Regions from separate parts of the Paraclostridium dentum genome, predicted to be linked through region 2. Evidence: riboswitches for the same ligand, from Rfam matches in the RefSeq annotation. Region 2 holds a riboswitch; each other region holds the start of a gene.

Region 1 (10,383 bases), 1.4 Mb from region 2:
CCTTTTCTGGAATTTCTATATTAGTCTCCATAAATTCAAATAAATCCATTGGATTAGAGTTTAGTAAATATTTCTTATACTCATCTCTGTCTAAATTATTCGGTTTTAACTTTAAGACCAATCTTACAGATTTTTTATTTTTTCTATTGTAAAAGTGATATACACTTTTGCCTCTAAGTCTTATTAATAAGTTTCCCTTCCCTATTGTACAACCTAACATAACTTGAATAGCATCTAATCCACAAGCATCATTTTCAGCTATACAGACTATTTCTTCATCATTTAAAAAGTCAATGTCTAAATATTTTTGTGCAGCTTTTGATACTGCGTACCCAATTGCAAGACCTGGACACTCATGTCCATGAAATTCAACTACTTCTTCCCAAGTTTTCATAAAGTTACCTCCCCTAAAACTAAATAAAGTGTAATATAATTAATTTAATTATATTACACTTTATTTATATACTCAATTTATCTAAATAGCGTTTTTCAATTTATTCACAATAAATTTAACCCTATGTCGTATTTTTTGACATAGGGTTAATATATATAATTTAATCTCTTATAATTTCTTTATTTCCATTACATTTTTTTGAATACACTTTGCTCATATAAAAATAAATTGGAACTACTACTATCATTCCTCCAAGACCCCATACTATTTTCATAGGAGAGTCAATTCCAGCTTTTACTAATAATATTAAACTTACTATAACTGCAAATATTGGAACAAATGCTCCTCCAGGTATTTTAAAGTTTATTTCTTTACCTGCATATTTTTTTCTAAATATTAAAACAGCTAAGCAAGTAGGTATATATTGAATAAATCTAGATACAACACTAATTTGTGATAAAGTTGTAAATGAACCTGACCAAGCTATTATTAAAGTACCTATAACAGATACTATTATAGCTATATATGGAGCTTCATTTTTATTAGTTTTACCCATAGATTTTGGCATTAATCCTTGGTCAACTAAAGCTTTAGCTGATCTTGGTGTAAATATAGATGATGCAATATTTATACCACCGACAGAAATTATTGTACCAACTGTAATTATATATCCACCTACAGGACCCATAATCTTAGTAGCTGCATCAGCAACTGGGTTAGCTGCACCTCTTAATCCTTCTCCTAAAACACCTATACTTATAGCTAATACAAGTACATATACTACAGAAACAACAAACATTACCATAACCAAAGCTTTTGGTACATTTTTCTTAGGGTCTTCCATTTCTTTTGCTGCAACAGCTAAAGACTCAAATCCTGTAAATGCATAAAATAATAATATACTTACAGCAACAAACGCTGATGAAGTCGTTTGCCCTTGAGGTATTATTAAAAATGGTTTAAAGTTTGCACCTTTTATAAAAAATATTCCTACAGCTATAAATAATATTAATGGAACTAATTTTCCTACAGTCATTATATTATTTAACTTTTTAGATTGCTTCATTCCCATTAAGTTTATAGCTCCAAGTCCTATTACTAAAACTCCAATTATTATGTTTTTAGTTAATGGATCAGCTGCTTGAGGCCATACTGAAGATAATGTAACTGCAAAGAAATTTGCCATAGTAGCCCATGCAATCATACTTACTATCCATTTCATAAATCCAACTTCAAATCCGATAAAGTCACCAAATGCTTCTTTAGCATAAAGGTAAGGTCCTCCATCTTCGTCAAACCAGCTTCCTGCTTCTGCAAAGCATAGTGCAATAGATACCGCTAAAATCATACAAAATCCTAAAATTAATATACTTGCTGGACCTATATTTGAATAAGCTTCACCTGGAAGCCCAAATATACCAGAACCTATAATTGCATTTATACCTAGTAATACAATACTCCAAAACCCTAATTTCATACTTTTCTCCACTTTAATTCCTCCCAGTGTATTTATATTATGCTAAAATTTATTTTTACTTTGATGCTTCTTTTACTAATGCCATAAATATTTTTTGCATTTTTGAGCAATCTTTAGTCATCATTTCTGGATGCCATTGTATTCCTATCACAAAATCTTCGCCTTCTTTTTCTATAGCTTCAACTAAACCATCTTTTGCAGTCGCAGATACGATATATCCTGGAGCTATATTTTTTACTCCTAAGTGGTGGAAACTATTTACTAATACTTCTTTTTCTCCTAATATTTCATATAATCTTGTACCTTCTTTAATTTGAGCTGTATGAGTAGGTACATTTGATAAATGTTCTTGATTATGTTTTATATAAGAACCTTCAATTAAAGATAAGTCTTGGTATAAATCTCCGCCCTCACATACATTCAATATTTGTTCACCTCTACAGATGCCTAATATTGGCTTTTTCATTTCTAATGCAAATTTTAATAATTTCATATCAAAAGTATCTCTCTTTGGCATTATCCCACCTAATTTTATATGTGGTTCTTCATTCCACATTAAAGGATTCACATCGTGCCCCCCAGATAGAATTAGTGCATCTATATTAGATACTTGCTCCTTTATTAGTTCATCATCATAGACCATTGGAACTATATATGGTGTAGCTTTACACATAGCTACAGATTGAACATAGTCATTGTTCACATAAGCTCTTTCGTATCCCGGAAACATACCGCCTTCATCGACTAATAAGCTTCCTGATATACCAACTACTGGATATTTCTTGTTTGTCATTTCATTCACTCCTATAATTTAAATTTTAAAATAAAAAAATGCTACTGCCTTTTTATAAAGCAAGTAGCATGCCAAAACTATTTTTATTTAAATTTTAAATTTAAATAAAAGAAATCGTTATCAATTTAGTTAGTGTTTTTAACTGTTTCATTATTTAAACTATTTTTATTAATAAAATTTTTTTACTAATGATATCTTTTAAATTTAATAGATTCCTTCAACTTAATAGGTTAATTAGGAATTTTTATTTTCCTATTTCAGTGCCTATTAAAGACTATCTAATATACAAATTCCTTTTTCGCTTAGTTCACTTCCTCTTCTTCCTACTTCAGAGTTTATTAAGTCTAATTCTTTCAATATACTTAAAATACCTCTAACCTCACCTTCAGTTATAATCATGCCTTCCTCGTTTAATCTATTAACGATTGTATTTCTTCCCACACATTTATTTAATAAATTTTCTTCTCTTATAAGACTCATAACTTTTCTTGATTTATCTATATTTGTTTTATCTTTTAAAATCTTAATTTCTTGACTATAATCAATTTTCATATTAGTAAGATTATGTGGTAAATCGCAAGTTTTAACTTTATCATCCGTACACATTATATCAATGTACATAGCTGTGTTTTTTAGCTCTCTAATATTTCCTGGCCATGGATATTTATTTAAAATTTCTTTAGCTTCATCACTTATATGCCTTTTCTTTTTCATAAAATAATTTAGCATCATAGATATATCTTCTTTTCTTTCTCTTAAAGACGGAATATTTATAGGTAATACATTTATCCTATAATATAGATCGGCTCTAAATTTCTCTTGTCTTATCATTTCTAATAAATTTTTATTGGTTGCAGCTATAACTCTAACATCAATATCAATTACACTTTCTCCTCCAACTCTCATAACTTGATTTTCTTGGAGAACTCTAAGCAGTTTAGTTTGTAAATATATTGGCATGTCCCCTATTTCATCTAAAAATATAGTTCCGTTATGAGCTTGTTCAAACAAACCTTTTTTCCCACCTTTTAAAGCTCCTGTAAATGCACCTTCTTCATATCCAAACAATTCACTTTCTAATAAATTTTCTGGCATAGCTGCGCAGTTTATAGCTATAAATGGCTGTTTAGATCTTAATGATTCATTATGTATAGATTGTGCCATTAACTCTTTTCCCGTTCCACTTTCCCCTGTAATTAAAACTGTATAATCTGATTTTGAAATCTTTTTACCTAAATCTTTTGATTTTTTCATCTTGATTGATTCAGTTTTTATATCATTAAAATTATATCTAGCAACTTGTCCCTTATCTCTTAACTTTTTACTTAAGTTTTGTTCTAACTTTTTTATATAAGTTATTTCTTGAATACAGTAATACGACCCTGTAACTTTTCCAAAACTTTCTATATCATATTTGTTTATATTTAAATATTTGTTTTTATACTTTATAACTTCATCTTTTATTTTATCTAAATCAAAAATAAATTTAATATCTTTGCTTTTTATTTCACTTATTTTTTTACCTACTAGCGAATCTTCAATATCTAATATATTTTTTAAACTTTGATTGCAAATTAATATCTCTTCTTTATTTGATATGACAGCCATTCCATTACTAGATAAATTTATTATTGAGCTCAGCTCTTCGTTTTTTATAGTAAGTTCTTTATATTTAGTGTTTACTCCAGAATATAAACTAATTACCTCATCTGAGTATTTCATTAGTCTTTCTGTAACATCTTTATCATCTATATTTAATTTAGCTATTATTTGTAAAAATGTAGAACTATCTATGTGTCTATGCCCAAGATCAATTACTTCATCAATATAACTAGGAACTAAGTTAACTTCTCCTGGAGTAACTGCAACCTTTATATCCTTATATTCTTTATTTGAATCATAAGGTATGAAATTTAAATGATTTATACCTACATTATATAAAGTAGATATTGTTTCAAGCACAGTAGATTCATTATCATTTACAACTAATACATCAATTCCTTCGGGTAAAGAAAATAACTTATAAACATCTTTTTGCTTTATACTTCTATTTATTTTTATTATTTTTTTAGTATCTTTAACATATTCTTTTATCCTTAAAGCTCTATTGTCTATCATTGCAAGAACTACATCACCTTTAATTATTTCCTTATTTGATAATTTGTTAAGGTAATAGTTTTTAATTTTCACTTTATCTTTAAAAATCAACTCTATATTTTCATTTAAAAATAATTCTAATTTTGACATCCCATCTGTCACTACAGCTATAGTTTTCATTAAGTAAACTCCTTTTAACTTTTACGTAGTATTGTTATCCTTATTATATTATAAAAACAAATAAAAACCATATTGATTATTTTCATCAATATGGTTTTTATTTGTTTTTAATAATTTATTATGTTCCACAATAAGTTCTATAAGCACAACTTGAAGGCTTAGGCAATTTTGCATATTCCTCTTGATCTTTAGAATGTTCATATGGTTTTTCAAGTACAGTTATAAGTTTTTTAAAGAAAGTAAAATCACCTTTATCAGCAGCTTCTAAAGCTTCTTCTACTCTATGATTTCTTGGTATTACTGCTGGATTTGATTTTTTCATTAACTTAAAAACTTCATCTTGAGAATTTTCTTGTCTTTTTAATCTTTCTTTCCATAAGTTGTACCAAGATTTAAATTCTTCACTATCAAACATTCCTTTTTTATTAATATTATTAAATGTTAATGCTATAAAAGTGTTAGTAAAATCTTCACTATATTTTTCCATAATACTAAGTAAATCTTCTATCAATGCTTTGTCTTGTAATTCTTCATCGAATAATCCTAATTTGAATCTCATATTTTTAATCCAATTTAAATAATAAATTTCTGAGAAATCAGAAATAGCATCTTGCGCAATTTTTATAGCTTCATTTTTATCATCACTTATTAACGGCAATAGAGTTTCAGCAAATCTACATAAATTCCATTCAGCCATATTTGGTTGATTTTCATATGAATATCTTCCATATCTATCAATAGAGCTAAAAACAGTATCTGGATTATAATTATCCATAAATGCACAAGGTCCATAGTCAATACTCTCTCCACTTATAGTCATATTATCAGTATTCATAACCCCATGGATAAATCCAATACTTTGCCATTTAGCAACAAGTTTAGCATGAGCATTTATCACTTCTTTAAGTAAGTTAATATATTTATCTTCATCATGTTTTATATGTGAGTAATGTCTATTGATTGTATAATCAGCCAACTCTCTAACTAAGTTGACTCCTCCATAATTTAGAGCATATTCAAATGTTCCAAATCTAATATGACTAGAAGCTACACGTGTTAAAATTGCTCCTTTTTTTATATTTTCACGAATCACAGATTCTCCAGTTTTTATTACTGCTAGACTTCGAGTTGTTGGAACTCCAAGACCGTACATAGCTTCACTTATTATATATTCACGAAGCATCGGCCCAAGAACAGCTCTACCATCTCCTCCTCTAGAGTAAGGTGTTTTACCAGAGCCTTTAAGCTGAATATCAAATCTATTTCCTGATGGATTTATTTGCTCTCCTATCAGCAATGCTCTCCCATCTCCTAGCATTGTAAAATGTCCAAATTGATGTCCTGCATATGCTTGAGCTATAAAAGCACCTTCGTCTATCTTTTTATTTCCTGAAAGTAATTCTACTCCATCCTTACTTTTAAGGTTATCTATATTTAACCCTAAAAATTTAGCTAAAGAATCATTTAGAATAACTAAGCTAGGTGAAGGTACTGGATTTAAATTTATTTTGCTATAAAAAAAGTCTGGTAAATTCATGTAACTATTATTTAAATTCCATCCTGTTTCTATATTTTTTTTATTATTTTCCATTTTTTCTCCTTACTATAAATAATTAATTTTATAAATATAAGATACCCTTATTTACAGTTTTAAATTAGATATTTTAAATTTTCTAAATAAACTAAAAATATGTAATTTATGTTTTTATAAATTAAAAGCTTTCAAAAAAACCTTTACATAGTAATTTTTTAAGACTATAATGATTTTGAAGTTGCAAATTTATTATTATTTAAAATTAAATATATTTAACTAGGGGTGCCACTTTTGGCTGAGAGATGGATTTATACCATTAACCCTTTGAACCTGAAGTAGTTAGAACTACCGTAGGAAAGTTATTTTCTTCAAGATTATGATTATGACTATATTTTTTAGTCTATTTTATAATATTTCGTAAAGAAGCTTTATCTTATGGTAAAGCTTCTTTTTTATTTTTTAATAAAATATAAAGTAAAGGGGATTTAAAAATGAATTACACAACTCAAATGGATGCTGCTAAAAAAGGTATTACTACAAAGGAAATGGAAATAGTAGCTAAAAAAGAAAATATGGATATAGAAGTTTTAAAAAACTTAATTGCAAATGGACAAATAGTCATTCCAGCTAATAAAAATCATAAGTCTTTAAACCCTGAAGGTGTTGGGAAAAACCTAAGAACAAAAATTAATGTAAACTTGGGTATATCTAAGGATTGCTATGACATTGATGAAGAAATGAAAAAAGTTCAATTAGCTTTAGATATGAACGCTGAGGCTATAATGGATTTAAGCTCTTTTGAAAATAAGAGGTACAACTTGTAAAAAAATAGTATATCTTCTTAAAAATGCAGGTGCAAAAGAAATTCATTATAGAGTCGCTTCGCCTATAGTTACATCCCCTTGTTGTTTAGGTATAAATACATCAAAATCTGAACTTATAGGTTCAGCTATGACTTTAAATGAAATTGCAAATTTCATAGGTTCTGATAGCTTGGGGTATCTAAGTATATCAGGATTTTTAAATGTACTACCTAAAAATAAAACTACATGTTTAAAATGTTTTTTATAATTATGTAAATAAAAAAGGAAGTAATTTAAATTACTTCCTTTTTAAAATTAATTAGCTATTAATTTTGCTAAAGATACAATTACAATTAGATGTATTGGATAGAACCAATAAAACATCCATTTTATAAACTTATTGCTTAATCCTAACTTACCATTGTACATAAGTATCGGAATTATTGCAAATACCATCATCCATTGATAATCCCATAATGTTGCTGCTTCTATAAAATTTGGACCCATTGCACTCATCAAAACAAATAATCCCATTGCAATGTATAATATAGACATAATAAGTTTTTTATCTCTAAAGAAATAAAATATTAATACCATAGCTACTCCAAATATAGACGACTCAGTAAATAACCCACCTATAACCATGAATACAATAGCTAGTAAAGCTCCTATTACTCTCTTAGTTAACTCATTTTCTTTATTTTTAGCTGTATCTATTCCTACAAGCATTACTAAAGCGCATCCTATTGATAAGAAAATATTGTTATGAATTCCAATTAAAAAATCTACCCCTATCATAACTACTCCCATTGAAAAAACTCTAGTTATATATTTAGTCCTGCTTCTCGTATAGAAAAATCCTTCTACTATCAGATAAAAGAATATTGGTGATGCTAATTTACCTAAGTATCCAAACCATATAGGAATGTCAACACCAGCAGGGCTAAAATAAGTATATATATGATCCATCGCCATAAATATAATTGCCATAATTTTTAGTGTAAAGCTACTGAACTTTTGCATATTTTTTCTCCTTTGATTTCTACTTCATATGTTAATTCTTTTGTATATTCGTATATAAGATTATCATAAGTATATTTTTATTAATATTTATATATCTTTCATAAACATTACATTTTTGAAAGAAAAAAACATGTTGAAATATTCAACATGTTTTTCTTTATTAATATTTATAAAATGGAAAAATATTCAACTATATATGAATACATTTGATCTCCTAATGTTACATAGTAATATGCTGGAGTAAGATAATCAGATTCAAACAATTTTTTTGCGTCAGGATTATTTTTATCTAATTGTCTTAATAAGTTTTGCTGTTGTCTCAAACTTATTATATAACTATCAGCTATAAATTGAATTTGCTCTGAGAAATACAAATCAGCAAAAGAATTCTTATAATTAACTCTATGAGTTTCTAAATCATTTCTTACTGAATTAAGCTCTGTTAAATATGCACTTATATACTTATTTGCATGTTTTAAACCCTCCGAATCTAAATCAGCCTTAATATTGATTGTACTCATATTTTCTCTAATTCTCTTTAACTCCTCAAGTTCATTAATTAGTTGTTCTTTACCTTGCAAGTTTTCCACTTTAGGATAATATCTACCTTCTGCAAATGTAATTTGTGAAGAAAAGGGTGTTATAAAAATACTAACTAAAATAATAATAAGTAACTTTTTAATCATATATATGTCTACTCCTTTATAAATGCTATTTATTTTAATATTGCCCAAAGTTTATATATATCATGCTCAAGTTTGATTCGTAATAGTTTATCCACAAATATTAATTAAATATATTTTACTTAATATTAAAAAATAAAGCACATCGATTTTTTATCAATGTGCTTTAATAACTTACAATGTTGGAGCTTGATTATTCATTGAGTATCCATCATCTCTAACATCATTCATATCAATAGTTTCTTCCTTAACTTTAACCTTACTAAGTTTTTTAACTGCTCCATAAGGCTCTTTTAAAGACAATTTATCTCCTCTTCCAGATATAACCCATAAAATTTTATATCCTATAGGAATTGTCTGTAATCTATCTTCACCTTTGCCATCTGTAAAATACACCAATAAGTTAACTTTTTTATTATTAGCATACCTAAACACTGGCGAAAACTTAGTTCCACCTCTTATTTTAAGTCTATCTTTTATATCTTTATAAGATTTAACTTTATAAGTTCTTTTAATTTCATTATCGCATTCAATTATAGTAATTTCTTGATTGTAATTTTTAACTATGTTAAGTACTTCCTTAATAGCTTGCTTAAATTCTTCATCGCTAATGCTTCCACTTATATCAAGTGCAACTGCTATTTCTGCTTTATGCCCTCTAAGTTCGCCTCTTAAGTCCAATCTATTTGGCTGTCTTCTATTTCGTCTTGTTATAGTCTTCTTTTTATTACTTTCAACTGTTCCCATCAATTTTTTTAAATATAAATTCCATGGTAATTCACCTTTACTATTTTTAAGAGCTGATATAATTTCTTCTAAATAGTCTGGAAGTTTTCCTTTTTGAGCATTATTAACAAATTTTTCAGTAAATTCTTTAAAAGTTCTTTCTTCGATATCTTCTGAGTCTTCCCATATATCATGAGTATGTTCAGGACTAAATTCAGTTTCTATATCTTCTCCTACATTACTATCATCTACTTCACCTTCATCATCTTGTTCCATCAAGTTAAGTTCAGTCTGAATATTTTCAACATAATATTCAAATGTTTCATATGGCTCAAGCTTCATAGAATATTTTACATTTACTGATTCTAAAGTTGTAGCATATGGAGGTAGGTTATTTAAAAACTTATTTACTACTATATCCATAGCCATGTTTATAGCTAATGTGCTGTAATTTCCTTTTAGCTTTTTAGCTCTTAGTAAATGCATTGATACTACGTGAAGAATTTCATGTTTTATTGTACTTTCCATTTGTCTCATGTTCAGGTTTAAAAATATTAAAGGATTAAAATATATAATATACTTTGCACCTTTAAAGTTTACAGCAGTGGGACTACTGATATCAAATCTTATTTCCCTTCCCATCTGAAATAAAAAATATCCATAGAAGTTATCT
Region 2 (10,383 bases):
ATAAAATTTACCATAGCTTTAAATTTATATAAATTTATTATATACATATAACTAAAGGGTATATAATAATAAGAGATAGTTAAAACATAGGAGGATTAAATATGAATGCAATTATAGATTTACACTGCCATACTATTTCAAGCGGACATGCATATAGCACACTTAAAGAGAATATAGATGAAGCCAAATTAAAAGGGCTAAAGTATGTAGGTGTATCAGACCATGCTCCTAATATGCCTGGAAGTACACATCCTTTTTATTTTGGAAATTTAGGCGTTATAAAAGAAGAAATAAATGGAGTTAAAGTGTTAAAAGGAATAGAAGCTAATATAATGGATTTTGATGGTAATATAGATATTCCAAGTGATGTAGTTGGAAAATTAGATTATGTTATTGCTAGCTTCCATCCACCGTGCATAAATCCTGGAAACATACATGAAAATACAAAAGCAATATTAAATGTAATGGAAAATAAAGAGGTAAAAATAATAGGACATTTAGACGATAGTAGGTATCCTGTTGATTATGAAAAAGTTGTATTAAAAGCTAAGGAAACTAATACTTTACTAGAGATAAACAACTCTTCATTAAGAACTAATAGCTTTAGGGTTGGAGCAATAGAGAATGCTAAAGTTTTATTAAATCTTTGCAAAAAACATGATGTTAAGGTTATTTTAGGTAGTGATGCACATATATACTATCAGGTTGGTAATTTTGAAAATTGTACAAAAACACTAGAAGAAGTAAATTTCCCAGGAAATTTAGTGGTGAATTTTAACGAAGAATATATAAAAGAATATTTTTTTGGAAAGTAAAAACAATTAATAATATCAAATAATATATCGTTAGTGATATAATAGTATATGATTAAATACAAAAATTATATAAACGTTTACATAGGAAGGGATGAAGTTTAATGGAGAACAATCAAACTATGCAAGAACTTTTAGAGCAACAAGAAAAAGAAATGAGTAGTATAAAAATAGGTCAAACAGTAAGCGGAAAAATAACTAAAGTATTATATGATGAGTTACATTTAGAATTAAATTATGGATTTGAAGGAATTATATCTATATCTGAACTTATATTAGCTAAAGATGAAACAATAGAAGATAAGTATAGTGTTGGACAAGAAATAAGTGGAGAAATAACTAAGATAAATCGTAAAGATGGAACAATGTATTTATCAGCTAAAAAAGCTGTTATTGAAGCTACTAGAAAAGAGCTAAAAGAAGCTTTAGATAACCATACTATATTAACTGTTCATGTAGAAAGAAGCATTGAAAAAGGACTATTTGCAAGTTATAAAACAGAGACTGTATTTATACCGTTATCTCAAATAGATGTTACATTTGTAAACAATACAGCTGCATATGTAGGACGTGATTTAGAAGTTTACATGATAGAAATGGATTTAAGAAGAAATAGAATAGTTGCATCTCATAGAGAAGTTGCTCATGAAAGAATAGAAGTTGAAAAGGCAGCTAAAAGAGAAAAAATGAAGGCTGATAGAGAAGCTGAAAGAGCAAGAGTTAAGCAAGCTAAAGAGGATTTATTTAACTCTCTTGAAATAGGTCAAAAAAGAAGTGGTAAAGTAAGTAAAATAATGAACTATGGAGCATTCATAGATTTAGGTGGAATAGAAGGCTTAGCACATATAAATGAATTAGCTTGGCATAGAGTAGAATCAGTTGAAGATGTAGTAAAAGAAGGACAAGAAGTAGATGTATATATTATAAAAATAGACAAAGAAAATAAAAAAGTAGGACTAGCTATAAAAGATATAAACAATGATCCGTGGAATTCTGTAAAAGAAGAAATGCAAGTTGGAGATATTGTTAATGTTAAAGTTTTAAAACTTATAGAAAGAGGAGCTTTTGTAGAGGTTAAACTTGGAGTGGAAGCATTCTTACCAATATCTCAATTAAGCGAAGATAGAGTTATGAAAGTATCTAATGTTGTTAATGTTGGAGATATAATAGACGTTATGATAATAGATATAAAAAATAAAGATAAAAGAATGGTTGTATCATTAAAAGAAGCTACAAAAGAGCCTGAAGAAGATTACTCTGAATTTTTAGAGGTAGAAGAGTCATTAGGATCATTAGGTGATTTATTTAAAGATAAATTCAAAGATTTAAAATAAAAGAAGTGATAAAAATAGTATCTAGTTTTAGCTAGATACTATTTTTATTGTCATATTATAAAAGTATGCATAAAAATATAAGTATTAACTTTTTATTGAATATAAAAAAATACTATGATATACTCAACTTGTAAAAATGAATATAAGGCTAGGGGAGCTATAATTGGATAGTTGAGAAGTAAAGCCATAACTTTCAGACCCTAAAAACCTGATCAAGGTAATTCTTGCGTAGGGAAGCTTAATATAGTAAATAAGCATTATTTTTGATGTATATGAAAGCGTTCTCTGAAAAAGAGGGCGCTTTTTTGCGCAACAGACGAAGTTGTTTGAGTAACGGGACACGAGTTTACCGAGTGGACGTTGACGACATGAAATTTGAGCTACATGAAGTGGTTCGCAGACGTAGTCGCTCAAGCAAAGCGAATTTTATATTTAAGGAGGAATATATGAAGGTAAATGGGAAAGAGATTTGTTTAAAACCTGGGACTACGATTTTAAACTTACTAGATGAATTAAAACTTAAAGTTGATAATGTTGTTGTAGAAGTTAATCTAGATATCATTGAAAATCATCAATATAGCTCATATATATTAAAGTCAGATGATATCGTAGAAGTTATAAGGTTTGTGGGAGGGGGCTAAAGTGAAGCTGTTTATAAATGAAACTTTAGAAACTTTAAATGAGACTGAAGTAAGTATTAATTTTATAAAAGAAAGATTTAAAAAGAATGCAGATGTAGTTATTCTAAATGGATATCCTATTTCAGAAAATAAATTTTTAAAAGATGGAGATAGAGTTACATTAATAAAAAAAGGAGAAAATCCTACATTTGAGGAGTTAGAAAGTTTAATGGTAGCAAGGCATACTCCAAATATACATTCTAGTTTGAAAAAAGGTAAAGTCGTTGTTTTAGGACTTGGAGGTCTTGGTTCTAATATCGCTATATCACTTGCAAGAATAGGAGTAGGACATCTGATATTAGCAGACTTTGATGTAGTTGAACCATCTAACTTAAATAGGCAACAATACTTTATAAGTGATATAGGTAAGTATAAAACAGATGCGATTAAAAATCATATAAAAAATATAAATCCATTTATAAAAATAGATACTGTAAATAAAATTATAGATTCATCAAATATAAATGAATTTGAGGATGTAGATATTATAATGGAGGCATTTGACAATCCTAGATACAAAGCTGAAATTGCAAGTTTTGTATTAAAGAATATGAAAAATAAATACCTTATTTCATCATCTGGAATGGCAGGTTTTTATGATTCTAACATAATAAAAACAAGAAAGATAAAAGATAAATTTTTTATATGTGGGGATGAAGTCAGTGAAGCAAAAGAAGGGGATGGACTTATGGCACCTAGAGTATCGATTTGTGCAAACCATATGGCTAATCTAGCTACAAAGATATTGATAGAATACATAAAATAGAGGGGGATAAAAATGGATAAATTAGTATTAGGGGGACATGAATTTAACAGCAGATTATTAATAGGAACAGGGAAGTATGGCTCAAATGAGATTTTGCCAAAAGTTATAGAATCAAGTGAAAGTGAGATTATAACTGTAGCATTAAGAAGAGTTGATTTAGATAATAAAGATGAAAATATTATAAGTCATATTCCAAAAAAAATGACTATACTACCAAATACTTCAGGTGCAACAAATCATGTTGAAGCAGTTAGAATTGCTAGGATATCTAGAAAAATGGGATGTGGAAATTTCATAAAAATAGAAGTGATAAGTGATTCTAAGTATTTATTACCAGATAACGAAGAAACTATAAAAGCTACTAAAATTTTGGCGGATGAAGGATTTATAGTATTGCCGTATATGACACCAGATTTATATGCAGGAAAAAAACTTGTAGAAGTTGGAGCAGCAGCAGTTATGCCATTAGGCGCACCAATTGGATCTAATAGAGGACTTAAGATGAAAGAAATGATAAAAATTATGATTGATGAAATAGATATACCGATAATCGTTGATGCAGGAATAGGGAAGCCTTCACAAGCTATGGAAGCTATGGAAATGGGAGCAGCTGCGGTACTAGTTAATACTGCAATATCTAGTGCTCAAGATTCAGTGAAAATGGCAAATGCATTTAAATTAGCTGTTGAAGGTGGAAGAGAAGCATATCTAGCTAAAGCTGGTAGAGTAACAAATTATGCAAATGCATCATCACCTTTAACAGGATTTTTAAGCGAGGTAGGTGTTTAGGATTGGGTTTTTATAAATTTATAGATTCATATAAAGATTTTAATATAGATTCTTATTTGAACAATGTAAGCGATGAAGATGTTTTGAGAAGTCTACAAAAGGATAGCTTAGATGAATATGACTTATTAAACTTACTATCAAAAACAGCAACTAAGTATCTTGAACTAATGGCCCAAAAGGCAAATGAAATAACAAATAGATACTTTGGAAAAACTATACTTTTATATACCCCTATGTATATTTCAAATTTTTGTGTAAACAAATGCGTATACTGTGGTTACAATATAGATTCTGATATAAAGAGAAAAAAACTAAATGTAGATGAGATATACAATGAAGGACTAGCTATATCTAAAGATGGATTTAAACATTTATTACTTTTAACAGGAGAAAGTAAAATCCATTCAGATGTAAAATATATAGGAGATGCTGTCTCTGTTTTAAATGATATTTTCCCATCTATAACAATAGAGGTTTATCCAATGGATGAGGATGAATATATATACCTATATGAGAAAGGAGTTGAAGGTATTACTATATATCAAGAAACATACAATGAAAAAATATATAAAAATGTTCACTTAAAAGGACCTAAATCTAATTATAAATATAGATTAGATGCTCCAGAGAGAGCTGCAAAATCTGGAATGAGAAGTATATCTATAGGAGCTTTATTAGGACTTAATGATTTTAGAGAAGAAACTTTTTTTACTTTAATGCATGGAAGATATATAAGAAATAAATATCCTCAAGTTGATGTATCATACTCAATACCTAGAATAAGACCTTTTAAAGGGTGTTATGAAAATCTTATAGAAGTTAGTGATAGAGATTTAGTACAAGTTATGATAGTTATGAGGTTGTTTGATAATCAAGGCGGAATAAATTTATCTACTAGAGAAAGTTTAAGTCTAAGAAAAAATTTAATTCCTCTGGGAGTTACAAAATTAAGTGCGGGAGTATCTACTAATGTAGGGGGACATTCATTAGATGGAGAGGGAACAGAACAATTTAAAATAAGTGATGAAAGTAGTATATTACAAATAAAAAAAATGCTTAATGATATAGGCTACCAACAAATATTTAAAGATTGGGAAAGATTTCAGTGTACCTTATAACTAATAGACATTTATGTAATGAGAAAAGATATTTAGAAATATTAGAAGAAGCATCTTTTAATGGTGTTGAAAATATTATATTAAGAGAAAAAGATTTGAAAAATGATAAGTTAAAAAACCTGTATTTTAAAACTAGAGAACGTGTAAATAAAGAAACGAAAATTATAATAAATAGTAATTATGAAATTTTCAACTCAGTAGATGCTGATGGGATACATATGCCGTTTGATATGTTTAAAAAATTTAAGAATAAACTTGAATATAAAGAAAAGATTATTGGAGTATCTACACATAGTATAGAAGAGATTATTGAGGTGAAAAAATATTCAGTTTCCTATTTAATATTTTCACATATATATGAAACTAAGTGTAAATTTGATTTAAAGCCAAAGGGAATAAGTTTATTAAAGCAAGCTCAAAGTGAATTAAATGGATATGATATAAAGTTAATAGCACTAGGAGGAATTTTACCAAATAATTCGAAAGAAACTTTAAATTGCTGTGATGATATCGCAGTTATGTCTAGTATTATGGAATCGGATAATGTAAAAGATACAATTAAAAGTTTTTTATAAATAGGCTATCCTAAAACCATTGAATAAATGGGTATAGGATAGTTTTTTACGTTTGAAATTTACATGTAATAGATACAATGAAAGCACATTATGAACTAATTTTGAATACTATTAATGAAGAGTTAATATAAATATTTTTAAATTTGTTTTTTAGGGGGAAAATAAATGTATAGAAAAGAAGTCAATTATAGACCTATGTTTGATGGAGTAGATTTAACCATAAAACTAGGAGATGGAGCGTATGCAACGCCTATATGCTTTGACAATGGAGCAACAACACCTCCTTTTAAATGTGTAGACAGAGAAATTTTAAAACACATGCAAATGTATGGATCTATAGGTAGAGGTAAGGGGCCGAAATCAGAGTACTCAAATAGAGTTTATGAAAAATGCAGAGATTATATGAAGGAATATTTTAACTTAAAAGATGATGATAGATATACAGTAATATTTACAAAAAATACAACAGAAGGAATAAATTTATTAGCAAATGCATTGATAAATAGCAAATATGATAAAGTTATTACTACAAGAATGGAGCATCATGCCAATGACCTCCCATGGAGGTACAATGCAAATGTTATTTATATAGATGTAGATAATCAAGGAAAATTGAAAGTAGATGATATAGAGGAACAATTAATTAAAAATAAAGGGGAAGTTAAGTTTGTAAGTGTAACTGGAGCATCTAATGTAACTGGATATGTAAATCCAATACATCATATAGCCAAGTTAGCACATAAGTATGGTGCAAAAATTATTGTTGATGCAGCTCAATTAGCTCCACATAGAGAAATCAATATGAAAGGAACTGGAAATGATGACTCTATAGATTTTTTAGTATTATCTGCACATAAAATGTATGCACCATATGGAAGTGGAGTAGTTGTTGGTCTTAAAGAAGATTTAGAAGATAAAGAACCATTTTTAAAAGGTGGAGGAGCTGTAGACTTAGTATTTGACTATGATATTTATTGGAGTGAATTACCATCAAGATTTGAAGCTGGAACTCCTAACTATTTAGGTGTTGTAGCTTTGTACACAGCTATGAATAAACTAAAGGAAATTGGATTTGATAAAATTCAAGAACATGAAGAACTTTTGAAAAATAGACTTATAAAAGGTCTTGAAGATATTGATAGAGTAGTGCTTTATGGAGACTCAAATGACAAAGATAGATTAGGCGTTATTACTTTTAATGTAGACGGTATAAATTTTGATTCAGTAGCTGATAGATTATCATATATTAGAGGGATTGCTGTAAGACAAGGGGCGTTTTGTGCACATACTTATGTAAGAAGATTACTTGGAATAGATGATGCAGAAGCTCAAAAACTATTAAATAGAGATTGTAAAGTAGCTGGTATGGTTAGAGCTAGTTTAGGGCTTTACAACACAACCGAAGAAGTGGATGAATTTTTAAATACTATGGAATTTATGATAAATAGATGCAGACACTTTGAAAATAATATATTTTAATTTATGTGAATAATATAAATCTTTGGTAGAAAACTAAGGATGAGGTGATAATTATGGATAAACATGATGAACTTATAAAAGAGCTAAATAAGTTTTTAAGAGGCGTTCATATGGGAGCAGACACATTTAGAGTTTATCAAGATAAAGCTGAAAATAAAGAATTGAGAAGTGAGCTTACAAAAAGTATGGTAATATTTAGAGAACAGGACGAAAAAGTAAGCTCGTATATAAAGCAACTTGGTGGAGAGCCTGCTACTTCACTAGGTGTAGCAGGAGAAATGGCGAGTATGTTTGAAAAATTAAAGGATATGTTTATAGATAATGACAAGGAATTAATTAAACATACTATAAATGCTATTGATATGGGAATAGAAGGTGGAAATAATTTATTACATTCATATAAAGATGAACACCTAGATAAAAGTATATTCCAACACTTAAATGAAATGGTAAGTCAATATAAGGTTATGAAAAATAAATTTGAAATAATGTACAAATCACTTTAATAAAAAGCTTGATTATATTTTATATAATCAAGCTTTTGTTATTTAAAAGAAAAAATAATATAGCAAAAAATTTAATTAATAGATATTATTATTATGTATAGCTAAATGTCAGAAAATTCTTTAAGAAAAGAGGTGTATATATGAAAGAAAGGATAGATTTAACAGATGGCAAAATTACAGAAAAGCTAATAAAGTTAGCACTTCCTATAATGGGGACTTCTTTTATACAAATGGCGTACAATATGATAGATATGATTTGGGTAGGAAAGGCTGGAAGCAGTGCTGTTGCAGCAGTAGGTACAGCAGGTTTTTTTCCATGGCTAGGAATGGCCCTTATAGCTATATCTAGAGTTGGAGGAGAGGTTCAAGTAGCTCAAAGTATGGGTAAAAATGATATTGAAAGTACTAAATCGTATATAAAAGCAGCGATAGAAGTTAATATTATATTGGCTATTTTATATACTTTAATATTGCTTATATTTAAGGATGGACTAATAGGATTTTTTAATCTTGGAGATGCAGACGTTATAAGCATGTCTAAAGAGTATCTTGTTATAGTAGCTATAGGAATGATATTTTATTTTATAAACCCAATATTTACAGCTATATTCAATGGAATGGGTAATAGTAAAACTCCATTTAGAATAAATACCATAGGACTTATAACTAATATTATATTGGATCCACTACTTATAATAGGTTTTGGACCAATACCTAAATTAGGAGTAGCAGGAGCTGCTATAGCTACAGTTTTTTCTCAAGTTGTAGTTACAGCGTGCTTTATAGGACTAATTATAAAGAGAAATGACCAATATTTTAAAATTATGTTTTTTAAGAATATTAACTTTGAATATTATAAGGCATTGGGTAAGTTAGGCATGCCAGTAGCAATACAAAGTGGTATGTTTACAATATTTTCGATGCTACTTGGAGTAATTGTAGCATCGTGGGGACCAGTAGCTATTGCAGCTCAAAAGGTTGGAGCTCAGATAGAAGCTATTTCTTGGATGACTGCAGATGGTATAGCTGTGGCGTTTAGTAGCTTTTCGGGTCAAAACTATGGAGCTAACAAATATGAAAGAATAAATAAAGGGTTCAAGATAACTCTTATAATTGCTAGTTTACTAGGGATATTAAATACATTAATTTTAATATTTGGAGGAAAATCTATATTTACTATATTTATAAATGAAACTGAAACTATAACTGAAGGTGCAAAATATTTAAAAATATTAGGTTATTCTCAGTTATTTATGTGTGTAGAGATAATAACATCAGGCGCATTTAAGGGTATAGGAAGAACATACATACCATCTATTGTAGTAACTGTATTAACGGGGGCAAGGGTTCCTATAGCATATTTTTTATCAAGTCCAGAAATTTTAGGTTTAAGTGGAGTGTGGTGGAGTATAACCATAACTAGCATAATAAAAGGAATACTTATGATAAGCGTATACTTATATTTATTGAAATCTAATAAACTGTACAGAGATAATAAACATGATATAAAAACTAAAACAATATTAAGATGATAAAGTTAAAAGTGCTAGTTAATATAATTAGCACTTTTTGTAAATTATATTAACTTGTAGAAAACCAATTTAACATAATTTTTGATGGAAATAAAAAATCATACAAATACTAGCTAAGTTAATGGTATAATAGAAACTTAGGAAGAAAATTTGATTCGAGTTAATAAAAGTAGTTAATAATAAATATAAATGACATATAAGTAGGTGATTAAATGACAAATAAATTTTTACCAATATGCAAACAAGATATGGTAGATAGAGGATGGGAACAGGTAGACTTCGTATTAGTAACAGGAGATGCTTACGTAGACCATCATAGTTTTGGTACAGCTATAATATCTAGAGTTTTAGAAAACGCAGGATTTAAAGTTGGAATAATAGCACAACCAGATTGGAAAACAACAGAAGACTTTATGAAATTAGGAGAGCCTAGACTAGGATTTTTAGTTAACTCTGGAAATATGGACTCTATGGTAAATCATTACTCAGTAAGTAAAAAACATAGAGATAAAGATATGTATTCTCCAGGAGCTAAAATGGGGCTTAGACCGGATAGAGCTGTTATAGTTTACTGTAATAAAATAAGAGAAGCATATAAAGATGCGAAAATAATAATAGGTGGAATTGAAGCTAGTTTAAGAAGATTTGCGCATTATGATTATTGGAGTGATAGAGTAAGAAAATCTATGCTTATAGATAGTCAAGCTGATTTGTTAGTTTACGGTATGAGTGAAAAACAAATCGTAGAAGTTGCAAATGCATTAAATGATGGTTTTGAACCAAAGTATATAA
Region 3 (10,383 bases), 480 kb from region 2:
GTAGATGTTGTAATCACAACTAGAGAACTAGCATATTTAATAAAAGATATGGGGATTGACTTTAACAGTTTAAAAAATGAAGACTTTGACTCTCCTCTAGGAGATTATACTGGAGCAGGAACTATATTTGGTGTTACAGGTGGAGTTATGGAAGCTGCTATAAGAACGGGATATGAGCTTATAACTAACCAAGCAATTCCTAACGTAGAGGTAACTCAAGTTAGAGGTGGAGAGGGAATAAGAAAGTCTGTTATAAAAGTAGGAGACTTAAGTCTAAAAGTTGCAGCGATAAGTGGTTTAAAAAATGTAGTTTCTATATTAGAAGATATTAAAAATGGTGATTGTGACCTACACTTTATAGAAGTTATGACTTGTCCAGAAGGATGTATTAGTGGAGGAGGTCAACCAAAACTTTTACTAGATGAATATAGAGAATTAGCTTATGCAAATAGAAGAAAATCAACTTACAATCACGATAGAGATATAGAGATAAGAAAATCTCATGAAAGTCCTGCTATAAAGAAAATATATGATGAATTTTTAAAAGAACCATTAGGAGAAAAATCACATCATTTATTACATACAAATTATTGTACTAGAAAGGAAGTGGCTAAATAATGAATTGTTTTGTTATATCAGACCCAAATAAATGTATAGGATGTAGAACATGTTCTATTGCATGCGTAGTAGCTCACTCTGAAGAAAATATATTTTTACAAGATCCAAATCATATAAACTTTAATCCAAAACTTACTGTTGTAAAAACTGCAGAAGTAAGTGCGCCTATTCAATGTAGACAATGTGAAGATGCCCCTTGTGCAAATGTATGTCCTAATGAAGCTATAAAAAGAGAAAATGGAGCAATAGTAGTTAAGGAAGAAAAATGTGTTGGCTGTAAAACATGTATTATAGCATGCCCTATAGGAGCTATAGAAATAGTAAGTAAAGAAATTAAATTAGATAATATAGATTCAGATAAATTATATTTCAAAGAGCAAATGGTAGCAAATAAATGTGATTTATGTGCAGGGAAGGAAGACGGTCCTGCATGTGTAAATGTATGTCCTACTAAAGCATTTAAAATAGTAAAAGAAGAGGATGTAAAAGTAATCATAAATGATAAAAGAAAACAAGCAGCAGCATGCATTTCCAACTTATAATAAGGGGTATAACTAATGAAAAAAACAAATAAGATTTTACTTATTGTAAGTGTTATATTAGTATTAGGTTTAAGTGGGTGTAGTAAAGATTCTAAAGAAAAACAAAATATAACTATATCAGCTGCGGCAAGTTTAAAAGAACCTTTAGAAGAAATAAAAGGTATATATGAAAAAGAAAATGATGTGAATATTACCCTTAATTTGGGGGCATCTGGAACTCTTCAAAAGCAAATAGAACAAGGTGCAGATTGTGATATATATATATCTGCTTCACCTAAGCAAATTAATGTATTAGAAAAGAAAAAACTTATAAAAAAATATTCTAAAATAGATTTATTACAAAATAAACTTGTGATAATATCAAATAAAGAATCAAATAAAAACTTAGATCAAAATGACAGCAATCTGAAGTTCTCTATAGGAACACCTAAAGTAGTTCCAGCTGGAGACTATGCTAAAGAATCATTAGAGAATATGGGAATGTATGACAAATTAAAAGATAAAATAATATATGCAAAAGATGTAAAGCAAGTATTGTCTTATGTTGAAACAAACAACGTAGACTTTGGAATGGTATATAAGTCAGATGCATTAAGTTCTGATAAGTGTAAAATCTATGAAGTAGTGGATGATAATATGCATAAGCCAATAATATACCCAGCAGCTATTGTAGCAAGTACAAAGAATGAATCTCAATCGGATAAATTTATTAAATACTTAAATAGTTCAAAGTCTAAAGAAATATTTAAAAAATATGGATTTGAATGTGTAACTAATTAATATGAAAGATGCCATAATCTTATCCATAAAAATTTCTGTAGTAGCTACAATGATAACTTTAGTAGTAGGTATTTTTTTGGCTAGAATATTTACAAAATATAATTTTAAATTTAAAACAATTATAGAATCTTTTATAATTATACCTATGGTATTACCACCATCTGTTGTTGGTTATGGACTTTTAGTAGTTCTTGGGAAAAATGGGCCAGTAGGAGAGTTTGTATATAATTTATTTGAAAAATCATTGATTTTTACTCCACAGGCGGCATGTATAGCATGTATAGTAGTTGCGCTTCCGATGATGTATCAAAGCTGTAAAACTGCTTTTTTAGAAATAGATACCACATATGAAGATGTAGCTAAAGACCTTGGAGCTACTGATAGTAAGGTTTTTTGGAAAATAATAATACCATTATCTAAAAAAGGTATTATAGGCGGAACTATATTATCATTTGCGAGGGCTTTTGGAGAATTTGGAGCAACTTTAATGGTAGCAGGCAATATACCAGGTAAGACTCAAACGGTACCTTTAGCCATATATTTTTTCGTAGAAAGTGGTGATATAAGGGAAGCAAATATACTAATAATAATAACTATAATAATAAGTTTTACTACTATATTTATATTAAATAAATTAAAATAGAATATAAGATTAAGTTTTAATTAAAAAATAAAAGCACAAAGCTTAAATATAACATTAGATTTTAAATTGTTTAAGTTTTGTGCTTTAAACATTTTTATTTACCAAAAGAATACAATTTTAAAAATAGAGAATATGTGGAAATAGATATGGTTCGAATAGGAGGTTAATATGGAGTTTACTCACTTTAATGAACATGGGAAAGCCAAAATGGTAGATGTAAGTGAAAAAAATGAAACAAAAAGAACAGCTACAGCTAAAGGTAGCATATCTATGAAGTCAGGAACTATAGAGATAATAAAGCAAGGAAAAATAAAAAAAGGTGATGTACTTTCTGTAGCACAAGTCGGAGGAATAACAGGCGCAAAGAAAACATGGGATTTAATACCTATGTGTCACAATATATTTTTAACAGGAGCGGATATTAAATTTAATATATTAGAAACAGAAATAGAAATAGAAGCTACAGTATCTACTGTAGGTAAGACTGGAGTAGAGATGGAGGCTTTAACAGCTGTGTCTATGGCAGCACTTACTATATATGATATGTGCAAAGCTATAGATAAGGATATGGTTATAAATAATATAAGACTTGTAAAAAAAGTAGGTGGAAAAAGTGGGGAGTACATTAGAAATGAATAATATAGGAAAAGTAGTATCTATAAATATAAGTGAGAAAAAAGGAACTATAAAAAAACCAATAGAAAAAGGAATGTTTAAACAAAATCATGGTCTTGTTGGAGATGCCCATGCAGGTGAGTGGCATAGACAAATAAGCTTACTTGGAATTGAAAGTATAGAAAAAACAAGAAAACAAGGAATAGATGGCTTAACTCCTGGAGTTTTTGCCGAAAACCTAACAACTGAAGGTATAGTTCTGTATGAGCTGCCTGTAGGAACAAAGTTAAAAATAGGTGATACAATTCAAGAAGTTACTCAGATAGGGAAGAAGTGTCATAAAGGTTGTGAGATAAAAACTAAAGTTGGAGATTGTGTAATGCCTAGAGAAGGAATATTCACTAAAATAATAAAAGATGGTGAAGTTAAATGTGGAGATAAAATAGAAATTATTGAAGCATAATATAAAAGCAACTAAGAAATAAATATATTCATTTCAAGTGGATACATATAAAAAGCAATTTTAAGTGGCATGAGTACGGTATTTAACTGGACTCATGCCATTTTAAAATATAGTTAATTTAAGCAATGTTATAGATAACGTATAAAAAAACATGGAAACTATAAGATTACCTAAGACTATTAAATAAATAATTCAAAATGACTATTTATTTAATATTTCTAGAGTCTGAGCTATAAAGTCTTCTTTATCTTTTGCTGTTATTAATTCAGTATCTACATAAGCTGTAAATTCTGATCCACATTCACATATACAATCTTCTTTTATATCAACTTCTAATAAAGCTCTTTTTAATTCATCCTCGCTAATACCAGAACACATTGAGCAAAAACTTATCATACTTAATACCTCCATATTAATATATGGATATTTATACACTCATCCTTAGGGGTATGAAACATTAAATTGTTACTAAATTTGTAACTAATTTGTAACCCTTTTTCTGGTAATTATAGAAAATGTGTTTACAAAGGTCCAAAAATATATTATCATTAATTAAAAGTTACAGAAAAGTAACAAATTCATAAAATACGAATTTTACAAGACATAATGGTCAATAATATATAATTTTTATTTATTTAAATTAACTGGAGGGATACTATGAGTATGAATAAAAGAGCGAGGAAATCATCATTAATATTAGCATTAGGATTAGTTGTAGGAGGACTTTATACATCTACAAGTAATATATATGCAGCAGAAAGAGAAGTAGTTAAAGCAGAAAAATTAAATGTAAGAAAAGGTCCATCAATAGAAGAACAAAGAGTAGGATCATTAGACAGAGGTATGGTAGTTGAAATATTAGAAACAAATAATGGATGGAATAAGATTAAGCTTACTGATGGAAATGAAGGATGGGTAAGTGGAGATTATACTGATAAAGAAAATGCAACTGTAACTGCTAGCAAATTAAATGTAAGAAAAGGGCCAGCTACAGAACATGATAAATTAGATACATTAGATAAAAATACAGAAATTAAACTTTTAGAAGAACAAAATAATTGGTATAGAATTAAATTAGATGATAAAAAAGAAGGATGGGTTTGTGGTGATTATGTTTTAACAGAATCTCAAGCTAAAGAACAAGAACAAAACCAAGCTAAACAACAAGCTAATGATACAGTTAAAGAAGTTAAGAGTGCGTCTACAGTATCTGATGCAACAACAAATGAAGCTTCTAACTCACAAGCAGAAGCTTCATCTAATAACAACAATGGAACATCAATGTCTATAGAAGCAACAGCATATGCTGGAGATACTATAACTTCAACAGGAACTACTCCTAAATGGGGAACTATAGCAGTTGACCCAACTGTAATACCATATGGAACAAAAGTATATATACCTAAGTTTGACATGGTATTTACAGCAGAAGACTGTGGAAGTGCTATAAAAGGTAAAAGAATAGATATATTTATGAACAGTGAAGCAGAATGTGTTAAGTTTGGAAGACAAAACATGGAAATAAAAATATTAAAATAATTGACATAAAAAAGACGGTACGTTAAGTAAAGTTACTTACGTACCGTCTTTTTTTATTAAAAATATAAAGAATAATCGTATATGTATGAATAAAAATAAGTAGAAAAATGTAATAGTTTGAAAATTAAGTTTTTTAAGTTGATTTTAGAATATATATAAAGTTATATCCAAGATAGACAAAATATAATAAAGTTAAAAATATACTTACTTAATTATATTAAGTTAAAATGCGTTTTAATATGCTTAAACTTTAAAAAATTACAAAAAAGTTGGATTTTAGTGTATAATATTAATATGATAAAGAGATGGAGGAAACACATATGAGGAAACTTGGATTAACGAGTAAAATATTAATTGGATTATTTTTAGGAATGTTATTTGGTGTAATACTTAGCAAAATGCCAGGTAGTTATATTAAAGATACAGTTTTATTAGGTGGAATTATAAATGTAATAGGAAATGGGTTCACAAAGGCTATAAAAATGATGGTAGTGCCACTAGTATTTGTTTCATTAGTATGCGGTGTATCTGCTATGGAAGATATAAAGAAGTTAGGTAGAATTGGATTTAAAACTATGGGATTCTATTTAATGACAACAGCTGTAGCTATTTGTATATCATTAGCTTTAGGAGTTTTATTAAAGCCAGGTGCAGGACTTGATTTAGGAACTGTAGCTAGTCAATCTACTACGATAGCAAAAAATCAGTCACTATCAGAAATAATATTAAATATGATACCATCAAACCCTATAGAGGCTTTTGCAAAAGGGGAAATGTTACAAATAATATTCTTTGCAATGCTTACTGGAGTATCAATAAGTTTAGTAGGAGAAAAGGCAAAACCTTTAAAAAAATTATTTGAGTGTGCAAATGAAGTTTGTATGAAAATGGTTAGTGTAATAATGATGTTTGCACCTTTTGGAGTATTTGCACTTATTACAAATACTTTCTCTACAGTAGGAGCAGATGCAATAGGATCATTAGTTAAATATATATTAGTTGTATTACTAGGACTATTACTACATGTAGTGGTGGTTTATGGAGGATCATTAAAAGTATTTACAAAAGTTAGTTTCATTGGATTTGTACGTAAATTTTCAAAAGTAGCTGCAGTTACTTTTTCAACTGCATCAAGTAATGCTTCTGTTCCAGTAAGTTTAGAGCTTATGGAAGAAATGGGAGTTAGTAAAAGTATACGTTCATTTACAATACCTATGGGAGCTACTATAAACATGGACGGAACAGCTATAATGCAAGGTGTAGCAGCTTTATTTATAGCGCAAGTTTATGGAGTTCATTTAGGTATCAACGATATGTTAACAATAGTTTTAACAGCAACTTTAGCATCAGTTGGAACAGCAGGAGTTCCAGGTGTTGGTATGATAATGCTATCAATGGTGCTTCAATCAGTAGGACTTCCACTTGAAGGTATTGGACTTATAATGGGAGTAGAAAGAATTATAGACATGTTTAGAACTACAGTAAATGTTATGGGAGACAACACTTGTACACTTGTAGTTGCAAGTAGTGAAAAAGAGTTAGAAGTAACTAATATAGATGCGGCAGAAGTAGCGTAATAAATTTTTATTGACATATAAATTTAGTGAGCTATAATTAAACTGTAATCTAAAATGAATAGCTAGGGGTGCCCCAACGGCTGAGAGATGAATTTATTCATTAACCCTCAAACCTGATCTGGATAATACCAGCGTAGGAAAGCTTTACTAAATATACAAATGAAATTTATTTGCATAGTAAATTAAAAGCTATATTCCTACAGGAATATAGCTTTTTTTAATACAAAAATCAAGGGGGAAACATCTAATGGAAAAGTATAAAGTGCCAACACTTACAATAGCAGGTTCAGATTCATCAGGAGGTGCAGGTATACAAGCAGACCTAAAGACATTTAGTGCTATAGGAACTTATGGAATGAGCGTAATAACAGCTATAACTGCTCAAAACACTCATGGAGTATTTTTAGTAGAAGATTTAAGCAAAGAAATAATACAAAAACAAATAGAGGTAGTATTTGATGATATACCACCTAAAGCAGTAAAAATAGGAATGGTATCTAGCCCAGAAATAATAAAGGCGATTGTTGAATCTTTAGATAAATATAATCCAAAGTACTTAGTAGTAGATCCAGTAATGATATCTAAAAGTGGATATTCACTTTTAAAACCTGAGGCTAAAGATAATTTAATAAAATATCTTATACCTAAAGCATACATAATAACGCCAAATACATTAGAGGCTGAGGAAATAACAGGGATTAAAATTGATAATGTAGAGGACATGAAATTAGTTGGGAAAAAAATATTAGAACTAGGACCTAAGTATGTGTTAATGAAAGGTGGACACTTAGATGGGGATGCAGTAGATGTTTTAATAGGTAAGGATACATTTGAAATTTATAAAAGCGAAAGATTGGATAGAAAAAACACTCATGGAACAGGATGCACCTTATCATCTGCAATAACTGCAAATTTAGCACTAGGATTTGATATAGTACAAGCTGTTTCCAATGCAAAAGACTATATAACTAACGCTATAAGACATAGCTTTGATATAGGTGGAGGAGTAGGACCAGTACACCATTTTTATAAATTTGACTCAAATAAATAGATATAAGCATTTAAAAGGGAGAGATGAAATTATGTTTGAATTATTAAATAAAGTTAAAGAAATTAACCCATTAGTACTTCATTACACTAACGAAGTTACAATTAATGATTGTGCAAATATAACTTTAGCTATAGGTGCAAGTCCACTGATGAGTTATTCTTATGAAGAAGCAGAAGAAATAATACCTATTGCAAGTTCTGTAGTAATAAATATTGGAACAATGAATTCCTCTCATAGAGAATTATTTGTAAAGGCTGGTAAAATAGCGAATAAGCATAAAAAGCCAGTTATATTAGATCCAGTAGGGGTATTTGCAACACCTTCAAGATCTTTGTTAGTAAAAACTTTATTAAACGAAGTAAAGTTTGACGTAATTAAAGGTAATGCAGCTGAAATTAAGTACATAGGTGGATTTAATGTAAAAGGAAAAGGTGTAGATTCATTTGATGATGATGAAAACATAGACGATATTATTAAGAAAGTTGCTAAAAAACTAGAATGTGTGGTAGTAGCTACTGGAAAAGTAGATGTAGTAACTGATGGCGATAAAATTATAAAAATACATAATGGAACTCCTAAACTAAAAGGAATAACAGGCACTGGATGTATGAGTGCTAGTTTAATAGGGAGTTATTTAGGAGCTAGTAATGAAATTTTAAATTCTGCAGCAATGGGTGTTCTTACAATGAGTTTATGTGGAGAATTAACAGATATAGACAAGATAGGGATTGGAAGCTTTAAAGTAAATTTAATGGACAATATATATAAATTAAATGAAGATAAGTTAAAAGAGTCTTCAAGGGTGGAGGTATTTTAATGAAATTTACAGATTGCTTGTTTGAAGAAGTTAAAGATATATGGGAAAGTTATTTAAATCATCCATTTGTAAGAGAAATAGGAGAAGGAACTTTACCAAAAGATAAATTTAAAAGATATCTTATACAAGATTACTTATATTTAAAAGAATTTGCTAAAGTTTTTGCAATGGGAGTAATAAAAGCAGATACAGTTAAAGAAATGAAGTTTTTCAATAAAGCAGCTAAGGGATCTATGGAAGACGAAACTGCTATACATGTTGAATATATGAAAAAATTAGGAGTACCTCCGATTGAGGCTGAAAAATGTAAATATGAACTAGTTTCAAGTAGCTATACAAGTTACATGCAAGCTGTTTCATTAACAGGAGGAGTTAAAGAAATTGTAATGGCTACATTACCTTGTAACTGGAGTTACAATTATATAGGTCATTATTTATATGAAACTTATAAAGATAATTTAGATAATAATTATTATAAAGAATGGATAGAGATGTATGCAGATCAAGAATTTGATGATGTATTAATAGATTGGTTAGAATACACAAATGAGTTATGTAAAGATTTAACTGAAGATGAGACAAAGAAGCTTAAAGAAATATTTGTTAAATCAAGTTTATATGAATTAGATTTTTGGAATATGGCATATGAAGAGGCGAAGAAAAAATGTCAAGCGTAGTAATTATAATAATAAGTTTAGTAATATTATTTATGTATGCAAAAGATATAAATAAAAAGAAGTTTGCTACTAAAGAGATAGTAATGATAGCTATGTTTAGTGCTATATCATTTATACTTTATATGATACAATTCATAAGATATCCGCAAGGTGGAGGTATAACGTTATTTTCGATGCTGCCTACGATGTTGCTAGCTATATTATATGGTCGTGAGGCAGGGCTAACAGGTGGATTGATATTTGGATTACTAAAACTATTAAATGGAGCTTATGTAGTGCATCCAGCACAATTTTTATTAGATTATATATTATCAAATATGGCACTTGGATTAGCAGGATCATTTGGAAGAGAGAAAAAAAGCGATATGTTCAAAGGATGCTTATTTGCAAGTAGTTTAAGTGTATTGATAAGCATAATATCAGGAGTAGTATATTTTGGACAGTATGCGCCAGAGGGAATGAATATAGTACTTTATTCTTGTATATATAATATATCAAGTGCAGGAGTTGAAGGATTACTTTCTAGTATAATACTAGTTTTATTACCTATAAAAAGATTTCAAAAAGTGTTGAAATTATCAACTAATTAAAGGGAGAACAAAATGGAAGAAAAATTAAAATTATATTTAGTGACTGACTCAGAAATACTAAATGGAAGAGATTTTTATAAATGTATAGAAGATGCATTAAAAGGTGGGGTAACAACTTTACAATTAAGAGAAAAAAATGCAAATGGAAAAGAGTTTTTAGAAAAAGCATATAAATTAAGAGCTCTTACTAAAAAATATGATGCTTTATTTATAATAAATGACAGAGTAGACATTGCTATGCTTTGTGATGCAGATGGTGTTCATGTTGGACAAAGTGATATACCTTTAGAAGAAGTGAGAAGATTAATAGGAAAAGATAAAATTATAGGAATATCAGCTCATAATATAGAGGAAGCCACTGCTGCAAAAAATGGTGGAGCAGATTATATAGGGGTAGGAGCTATGTTTAATACAACTACTAAAAATGATGCTACCATAGTTACAGTAGAGCAACTAAAAGAAATTGATGAA

What was found. Region 2 has a riboswitch for thiamine pyrophosphate ahead of thiS (sulfur carrier protein ThiS). Riboswitches for the same ligand answer to the same signal wherever they lie in the genome.
Region 1: it holds a riboswitch for thiamine pyrophosphate, as region 2 does, so the genes downstream of both, ACN6I1_RS08065 (phosphomethylpyrimidine synthase ThiC) here and thiS (sulfur carrier protein ThiS) in region 2, are expected to answer to the same signal.
Region 3: it holds a riboswitch for thiamine pyrophosphate, as region 2 does, so the genes downstream of both, thiD (bifunctional hydroxymethylpyrimidine kinase/phosphomethylpyrimidine kinase) here and thiS (sulfur carrier protein ThiS) in region 2, are expected to answer to the same signal.

The regions. Positions count from the first base shown of each region.
Region 1 covers NZ_CP183813.1:1,769,093-1,779,475, forward strand. The annotation lists gene ACN6I1_RS08040 (FmdE family protein) at 1-394, opposite strand, end outside; gene ACN6I1_RS08045 (APC family permease) at 555-1,883, opposite strand; gene ACN6I1_RS08050 (gamma-glutamyl-gamma-aminobutyrate hydrolase family protein) at 1,927-2,664, opposite strand; gene ACN6I1_RS08055 (sigma 54-interacting transcriptional regulator) at 2,932-4,941, opposite strand; gene ACN6I1_RS08060 (protein adenylyltransferase SelO) at 5,060-6,532, opposite strand; TPP riboswitch at 6,744-6,849, shown strand; partial or broken gene ACN6I1_RS08065 (phosphomethylpyrimidine synthase ThiC) at 6,967-7,275, shown strand; gene ACN6I1_RS08070 (hypothetical protein) at 7,274-7,546, shown strand; gene ACN6I1_RS08075 (TraX family protein) at 7,594-8,301, opposite strand; gene ACN6I1_RS08080 (hypothetical protein) at 8,469-8,987, opposite strand; gene ACN6I1_RS08085 (VWA-like domain-containing protein) at 9,159-10,383, opposite strand, start outside.
Region 2 covers NZ_CP183813.1:413,057-423,439, forward strand. The annotation lists gene ACN6I1_RS01765 (phosphatase) at 102-815, shown strand; gene ACN6I1_RS01770 (30S ribosomal protein S1) at 917-2,146, shown strand; TPP riboswitch at 2,287-2,398, shown strand; gene thiS (sulfur carrier protein ThiS) at 2,593-2,787, shown strand; gene thiF (sulfur carrier protein ThiS adenylyltransferase ThiF) at 2,789-3,592, shown strand; gene ACN6I1_RS01785 (thiazole synthase) at 3,605-4,381, shown strand; gene thiH (2-iminoacetate synthase ThiH) at 4,384-5,499, shown strand; gene ACN6I1_RS01795 (thiamine phosphate synthase) at 5,487-6,074, shown strand; gene ACN6I1_RS01800 (aminotransferase class V-fold PLP-dependent enzyme) at 6,240-7,553, shown strand; gene ACN6I1_RS01805 (DUF2383 domain-containing protein) at 7,607-8,059, shown strand; partial or broken gene ACN6I1_RS01810 (MATE family efflux transporter) at 8,191-9,591, shown strand; gene ACN6I1_RS01815 (YgiQ family radical SAM protein) at 9,804-10,383, shown strand, end outside.
Region 3 covers NZ_CP183813.1:890,659-901,041, forward strand. The annotation lists gene ACN6I1_RS03915 ([FeFe] hydrogenase, group A) at 1-618, shown strand, start outside; gene ACN6I1_RS03920 (4Fe-4S dicluster domain-containing protein) at 618-1,160, shown strand; gene modA (molybdate ABC transporter substrate-binding protein) at 1,176-1,940, shown strand; gene modB (molybdate ABC transporter permease subunit) at 1,942-2,583, shown strand; gene moaC (cyclic pyranopterin monophosphate synthase MoaC) at 2,752-3,222, shown strand; gene ACN6I1_RS03940 (MOSC domain-containing protein) at 3,224-3,661, shown strand; gene ACN6I1_RS03945 (hypothetical protein) at 3,863-4,057, opposite strand; gene ACN6I1_RS03950 (SH3 domain-containing protein) at 4,319-5,200, shown strand; gene ACN6I1_RS03955 (dicarboxylate/amino acid:cation symporter) at 5,521-6,777, shown strand; TPP riboswitch at 6,832-6,934, shown strand; gene thiD (bifunctional hydroxymethylpyrimidine kinase/phosphomethylpyrimidine kinase) at 7,025-7,828, shown strand; gene thiM (hydroxyethylthiazole kinase) at 7,860-8,645, shown strand; gene tenA (thiaminase II) at 8,645-9,322, shown strand; gene thiT (energy-coupled thiamine transporter ThiT) at 9,310-9,912, shown strand; gene thiE (thiamine phosphate synthase) at 9,925-10,383, shown strand, end outside.